DNA from 3 places in the Vagococcus carniphilus genome. Region 2 is predicted to be linked to each of the others. Evidence: predicted binding sites of a transcription regulator. Region 2 holds the regulator's gene; each other region holds the start of a gene.
What was found. Region 2 encodes CtsR, which represses protease genes until heat stress. Its sites were predicted from a motif close to TTGGTCAAAAAAGGTCAAANA; they were not measured.
Positions count from the first base shown of each region.

Region 1 (2,273 bases), 1.4 Mb from region 2:
GATATAACGATTGGAAAGAGTAGTTGCTGCAACTAAAGCATTGTCATGAATATTAACACCGTGGTGAATTTCAAAACGTTCTTTCAATCCTCTTAAAATGCTGATAGTATCTTCAACAGTTGGTTCTTTAACGAGAACTTTTTGGAAACGTCTTTCTAATGCTTTGTCTTTTTCCATATATTCTCTGTACTCATCAAGCGTAGTTGCTCCAATACAATGTAGTTCGCCACGAGCTAACATTGGTTTTAGTAGATTACCGGCATCCATACTACCTTCAGTTTTTCCTGCTCCAACAATCGTATGGATTTCATCAATAAATAGAATGATTTGCCCTTCACTCTTTTTAACTTCTTTTAAAACTGCTTTTAAGCGCTCTTCAAACTCTCCTCTAAATTTCGCTCCAGCAATTAGAGCACCCATATCTAAAGAGAAGATAGTTTTATTTTTTAAATTCTCAGGAACATCCTTTTTAACTATTCTTTGAGCTAAACCTTCGATGATAGCTGTTTTACCTACCCCAGGTTCCCCAATTAAAACAGGATTATTTTTTGTTTTACGTGATAAAATACGGATAACATCACGAATTTCTTCATCACGACCAATAATAGGATCTTGTTTACCACTTTTAACAGCTTCTATCATATCAGTTGCATATTTTGATAAAGCTTCATATTGCTCTTCTTGGTTTTGAGAAGTCACACGATCCCCTCCTCTTATTTCTAATATTTTTTCATTAATCATTTTATCTGTTATTTGTTGTTGTTCCAAAAATTTAGTTAATGGGTGATTTTTTAATTTCATCAAAGCAGAAATAACTACTTCTGTTGCTAAAAAATCATCTCCTAGTTTCTCACGAATCTTGTCAGCTTCTTGTAATAAGTTGAACAAGTTCTGACTGAGATTTTGTCCATACTGAACATTTCCTCCACTTACTTGAGGAAGACGATCTATTTCTTTATCTACTTCTAATTCGAATAAATCTACATTTAATCCTAAACCACTGTATAGGTTTCTAGCGAAATGATTTGGTTGTAAGAAAATCTTCCATAAATGGACAATGTCAATATTTTGTTGTTGCCTTGTTATGGCTATTTGTTGAGCTTCAGCTATTGCTTGTTGTAAAGTTGTTGTCATTTTTTCAATGTTCATTGTCATTCCTCCTCTTACTTATATAGTTATTTTATACCAATGGTCAAAATTGGTCAAATGATAAGGTATAAAAAAAGAAGAAATCTTGTTTTTAAGATTTCTTCTTTTTAGTAATAAAAATAATTATTTAGTTTCGTTTAAACGAGCGATTTCGATGATTAAATCAGTTGCTTTTTCCATACTTTCAACTGCTACATATTCAAATCTTCCGTGCATATTTTCTCCACCAGCGAAGATGTTTGGTGTAGGAAGACCCATGTAAGAAATCTTAGAACCATCAGTACCACCGCGGATTGGTTCTTTATTTGGTTTGATTCCTAAATTAATCATTGCTTCTTCAGCTAAATCAATAATACTCATGTCTTTTTGGATAACTTCAGCCATGTTGTAATAAGAATCTGACATTTCTAAAGTAATACGATCTTGACCAAAATCTTTGTTGAATTTATCAACGATTGATTGCATCAAAGCTTTTCTTTCTTTGAATTTATCCATGTCATGGTCACGAATAATATATTCCATTGTTGCTTCATCAGGCACACCAGAAATTCCTAATAAATGGAAGAAACCTTGACGTCCATCAGTTTTTTCAGGAACTTCATCTTGTGGAAGAGTATTTTGTAAATCAATAGCTACTTGGATAGCATTGATCATTGTATTTTTAGCAGTACCTGGATGGACATTTTTACCTTCGATTTTTAAAACAGCGCCAGCTGCATTAAATGTTTCAAATTGTAATTCGCCAACAGGTCCACCGTCCATAGTGTAAGCAAAGTCAACGTCAAAATCTTTCACGTCAAACTTATCTGCACCAATTCCGATTTCTTCGTCTGGTCCAAAAGCAACCATAATTTTACCATGTTTGATTTCTGGATGTTCAATTAAGTATTCCATTGCTGTCATAATTTCAGCAATACCTGATTTATCATCAGCACCTAAAAGTGTAGTTCCATCTGTTGTAATTAAAGTTTGGCCTTTATAATTTTTAAGATTAGGGAAATCAGTTGTTGTTAATTTGAATTTTCCATCTTTATCTAAAGTGATATCTGATTCACCATCATAGTTTTCAACAAATTGAGGGTTAACACCTACTGCATTAAAATCAGCAGTATCCACGTGAGCAA
Region 1 is NZ_CP060720.1:1,641,087-1,643,359, reverse strand. Features, by position in the region: gene clpB (ATP-dependent chaperone ClpB) at 1-1,149, opposite strand, end outside; gene pepT (peptidase T) at 1,273-2,273, opposite strand, start outside.
Region 1: clpB (ATP-dependent chaperone ClpB) is a predicted target of CtsR. The motif match lies at 1,189-1,209, and genes of this name have one in related genera.

Region 2 (2,273 bases):
CTTTGTGAGAGTAGGACGTCGCCATGCTATTTGCGTTTTTATTTGGAGGTTTAGCTCAGCTGGGAGAGCACCTGCCTTACAAGCAGGGGGTCAGCGGTTCGATCCCGTTAACCTCCATTTTAAAAAGACTCGTTAGCTCAGTTGGTAGAGCATCTGACTTTTAATCAGAGGGTCACTGGTTCGAGCCCAGTACGGGTCATTTTTTTTATGCATAAACATGCGCCGGCTTAGCTCAGTTGGTAGAGCATCTGATTTGTAATCAGAGGGTCGAGGGTTCAAGTCCTTTAGCCGGCACTTCTTTAAGCGGAAGTAGTTCAGTGGTAGAACATCACCTTGCCAAGGTGGGGGTCGCGGGTTCGAACCCCGTCTTCCGCTCTTTTAAGTTTCAGCCGGGGTGGCGGAACTGGCAGACGCACAGGACTTAAAATCCTGCGGAGAGTGATCTCCGTACCGGTTCGATTCCGGTCCTCGGCATTGTTATATATATTTAAAGTCAGTGATGGCTTTTTTTTTTGGTTTATTTTTTGAAATCTTTTTAATGTATTATTTGGCCATCTTTTTGTATAATTAAGGTCAGAGATAGTCAATTGATAATTAAGGTGGTGTTTTACTTGGATAATCGTAATATGTCAGATATTATCGAAACTTATTTAAAAGAAATTTTAGAAATAAATCAAGAAATTGAAATTAGGCGATCTGAAATGGCTAATCTTTTTGATTGTGTTCCTTCTCAAATAAATTATGTTATAAAAACACGTTTTACTGTTCCACAGGGATATAAAGTTGAGAGTAAACGAGGCGGAGGCGGCTATATTCGAATTATAAAAATTGATTTTTTAAAACATGGGAATTATTTAATGCATTTAGCTGATTCTGTGGGTTCTGAATTGACAGAAAGTGAAGCTTTTGCTATGTTGAAACAACTATATGTGAGCGAGGTTATTAATTTAAGAGAAAAAGAACTACTCGCTACATTATTAAGTAACAAACCACTTTTAAGCATTTCGGACAATAATTCGTTAAGAGCGCATATGATGCTTGAGTTGTTAGAACGATTAGCTTATGAAGAGAAGGAGTGAGGGTATGAGTGAATTATTTACAGAAAAAGCAAAAATTGCTTTAGAATATGCTCAAAATGAGGCCAAGTATTTTAGACAAGACTCTGTTGCTACTGAACATTTATTATTAGGCCTAATTAAAGAAGATAAGGGGATTGCTGGAAAGGCTCTTCGTCAAATGGATTTAACGGACCAACAAGTTTTTGAGGAAGTTGAGCAAATTATCCAATACGGTAAGAAAACTAAAAAGAAGGATGGTTTATTACCTTATTCACCTAGAGCAAAACAAGTTTTATCTTTTGCTAGTATGGAAGCTAAACATGTTGGAGCTCCTAGTGTTGGTACTGAACATATTCTATTAGCTTTAATTAAAGATGAAGAAATATTAGGTACTCGTGTTTTAACTAATTTAGATGTTAATTTGAATAAATTGCGCCAATTAATTTTTAAGAAAATTGGGCTAGTTGAGAATACTGGAAAACAAAATCAAAGAAAACAACCGATGGGCTCAGGAAATAGAACGGCTCCTGAGGAAGGAACCCCAACATTAGATTCTTTAGCCAGAGATTTAACGCAATCAGCGAGAGATAATCGTTTGGATCCTTTAGTAGGACGTGATAAAGAGGTTCAACGTCTGATTCAAATTTTAAGTCGTCGTACGAAAAATAATCCAGTTTTAGTTGGTGAGCCTGGTGTTGGTAAAACCGCTATTGCAGAAGGATTAGCACAGCGTATTGTTGAAGGGCGAGTACCTAAAGAAATGCTGTCTAAACGTTTGATGATGCTTGATATGGGGCTGTTGTTGCAGGTACTAAGTATCGTGGTGAGTTTGAGGACCGAATGAAAAAAGTAGTGGATGAAATTTATCGTGATGGAGAGGTAATTCTCTTTATTGATGAGTTACATACGTTAATTGGTGCTGGTGGAGCTGAAGGAGCTATTGATGCTTCTAATATTTTAAAACCTGCTTTAGCACGTGGAGAACTTCAAACAATTGGAGCTACTACTTTAGACGAGTATCAAAAATATATTGAAAAAGATTCTGCTTTAGAACGACGTTTTGCTAAAATTCAAGTAGACGAACCAACTGTAGAAGAGGCTGAAGAAATTTTATTAGGTCTTAGAAAACGTTATGAAGATCACCATAAAGTAAAAATTACAGATGAAGCTGTTTTTGCAGCAGTTAATTTAGCTACTAGATACATTAGTGATCGT
Region 2 is NZ_CP060720.1:3,017,906-3,020,178, reverse strand. Features, by position in the region: rRNA gene rrf (5S ribosomal RNA) at 1-27, shown strand, start outside; tRNA gene H9L18_RS14730 (tRNA-Val) at 45-117, shown strand; tRNA gene H9L18_RS14725 (tRNA-Lys) at 127-199, shown strand; tRNA gene H9L18_RS14720 (tRNA-Thr) at 222-294, shown strand; tRNA gene H9L18_RS14715 (tRNA-Gly) at 304-375, shown strand; tRNA gene H9L18_RS14710 (tRNA-Leu) at 389-474, shown strand; gene H9L18_RS14705 (CtsR family transcriptional regulator) at 612-1,079, shown strand; partial or broken gene H9L18_RS14700 (ATP-dependent Clp protease ATP-binding subunit) at 1,084-2,273, shown strand, end outside.

Region 3 (2,273 bases), 800 kb from region 2:
TATCAGTTGATATTTTTTCAAATGATAAGTCAGGCTCAACTAAAAGATAAGCTTTTGCAACCGCAATACCATCACTAACGGCAATACCTTTTAATTGTTTAGTCATTATTCTGATAAACCTTCTTTTTTCATTGTTTCTTCGATTGCAGCAATTGCTTCTGCTTCGTCAGCACCTTCAGCTGAAATAATAACGTCAGCACCTTGGCCAACACCTAAAGACATAACGCCCATGATTGATTTCAAGTTAACTGATTTGCCTTTGTATTCTAAATTGATATCTGAACTGAATTTGCTAGCAGTTTGTACTAGTAATGTTGCTGGACGAGCGTGAATACCTGTGTCTGCTACTACGTGAAATTCTTTTTTTTCCATAATTAATCATTCTCCTTTAATAATACGAATGTTTTTTTGCGAGCCATTTTCAAAAACAAAAATGCTTTTTAGTAATAACCCTTTCAATGATAAAGAATACCATGTTTTAGTACCTGTGACAACTTATTTCCTTTAAAAAATTCAGCCACACTGAAACATTCATTTTTCTTTTCATCCTTGTTTTCTATAAATGACTTTGCCACCTAAACCTGCTTCACCGACGATTTGTTTTTTGTTTGGATGACTATTCCAAACTTCTCTAAATGAAAAGAATTCATCTTTCTCAACGATAATTTCTTCAATTTCGCCATTTAGTAAAGCTTCAACCTGCGCTTCAAAAGAATTTTCTGTCACTCCATCACCTTCCTTTGTCTGTATAACTCTATTTTACCATTTTTTCTTCTATATCCTAGTCATCAAGAGACATCTTTTTTACTCAAGGTCTATTTCTTGATAAGAGACTGGCACTTACGATATAATAGTTTCAAAGGTCAAACAAGGTCAAAAGACTTAGTTTGATTTATATTCAACAAGGAGAGTGATTAAATGCTTTGTCAAAATTGTCAATCAAATGAAGCAACTATTCATCTATATACAAACGTCCAAGGTCAAAAGAAACAAGTCGATCTTTGCCAACAATGCTACAGACAAATTAAGCAACAAGAAGACTTAGCTCATCGTGAACGCATGATGCAAGATCCTTATGGTTTTGGTTCACTTAACGATTTATTCCGTCAATTATCAGAACAAAATAGAAATCAACAAGCAAGTCAACCAAATACACCACCAACTCAAGCTGGAAGAATGGGACCTCCTATGCCTCCAACTCAAGGTGGAAATTCGATTTTACAAGAGTTTGGTGAAAATCTAACTCAAGAAGCAAGAGATGGAAAAATTGATCCAGTTATTGGACGAGATGAAGAAATTACAAGAGTAATCGAAATACTAAATAGAAGAACTAAAAATAATCCTGTTCTGATAGGGGAACCTGGTGTTGGTAAAACAGCTGTTGTAGAAGGATTAGCTCTAAAAATTGTCGAAGGTAATGTCCCTCAAAAACTACTTGAAAAAGAAGTCATTCGTTTAGATGTTGCGTCTCTTGTTCAAGGAACAGGCATTCGTGGACAGTTTGAAGAAAGAATGCAAAATCTAATCAATGAGTTAAAAGAAAACGATTCTGTTATCCTTTTCATAGACGAAGTTCACGAAATTGTCGGTGCTGGTAATGCTGGTGACGGTAACATGGATGCAGGAAATATCTTAAAACCTGCTTTAGCTCGTGGCGAACTTCAAATGGTCGGAGCTACCACTTTAAATGAATATCGAATCATTGAAAAAGACGCAGCCCTTGAAAGAAGAATGCAACCTGTTCGTGTGGATGAACCTTCTGAAGAAGAAACGATTACTATTCTAAAAGGAATTCAAAAACGTTACGAAGATTTTCACCATGTTGCTTATACAGATGAAGCAATCATTGGAGCTGTTAAGTTATCTAGTCGTTTTATTCAAGACAGACAACTACCTGATAAGGCTATTGATTTATTAGATGAGACTGGCTCAAAGAAAAACTTAACAATTCAAGCACTTGACCCTAAAGTGATCGAGCAACGTTTAAATGAAGCCGAGAAACAAAAACAACTAGCTTCTAAGGAAGAAGACTTTGAGCGCGCTGCTTATTACCGCGACCAAGTGGCTAAGCTAACAAAACTCCAAGAAACTCAAGTTGCTGATGAGGATGTACCAACTGTTACTATTAAAGATATGGAACAAGTTGTTGAAGCAAAAACAGGTATTCCTGTTGGTGACTTAAAAGAAAAAGAACAAACTCAAATGAAAAACTTGGACAAAGACATCAAGCAACATGTCATCGGACAAGATGAAGCCGTCGATAAAGTATCCCG
Region 3 is NZ_CP060720.1:795,247-797,519, reverse strand. Features, by position in the region: gene ptsP (phosphoenolpyruvate--protein phosphotransferase) at 1-106, opposite strand, end outside; gene H9L18_RS04050 (phosphocarrier protein HPr) at 106-372, opposite strand; gene H9L18_RS04045 (hypothetical protein) at 544-726, opposite strand; gene H9L18_RS04040 (ATP-dependent Clp protease ATP-binding subunit) at 919-2,273, shown strand, end outside.
Region 3: H9L18_RS04040 (ATP-dependent Clp protease ATP-binding subunit) is a predicted target of CtsR. The motif match lies at 860-880, and genes of this name have one in related genera.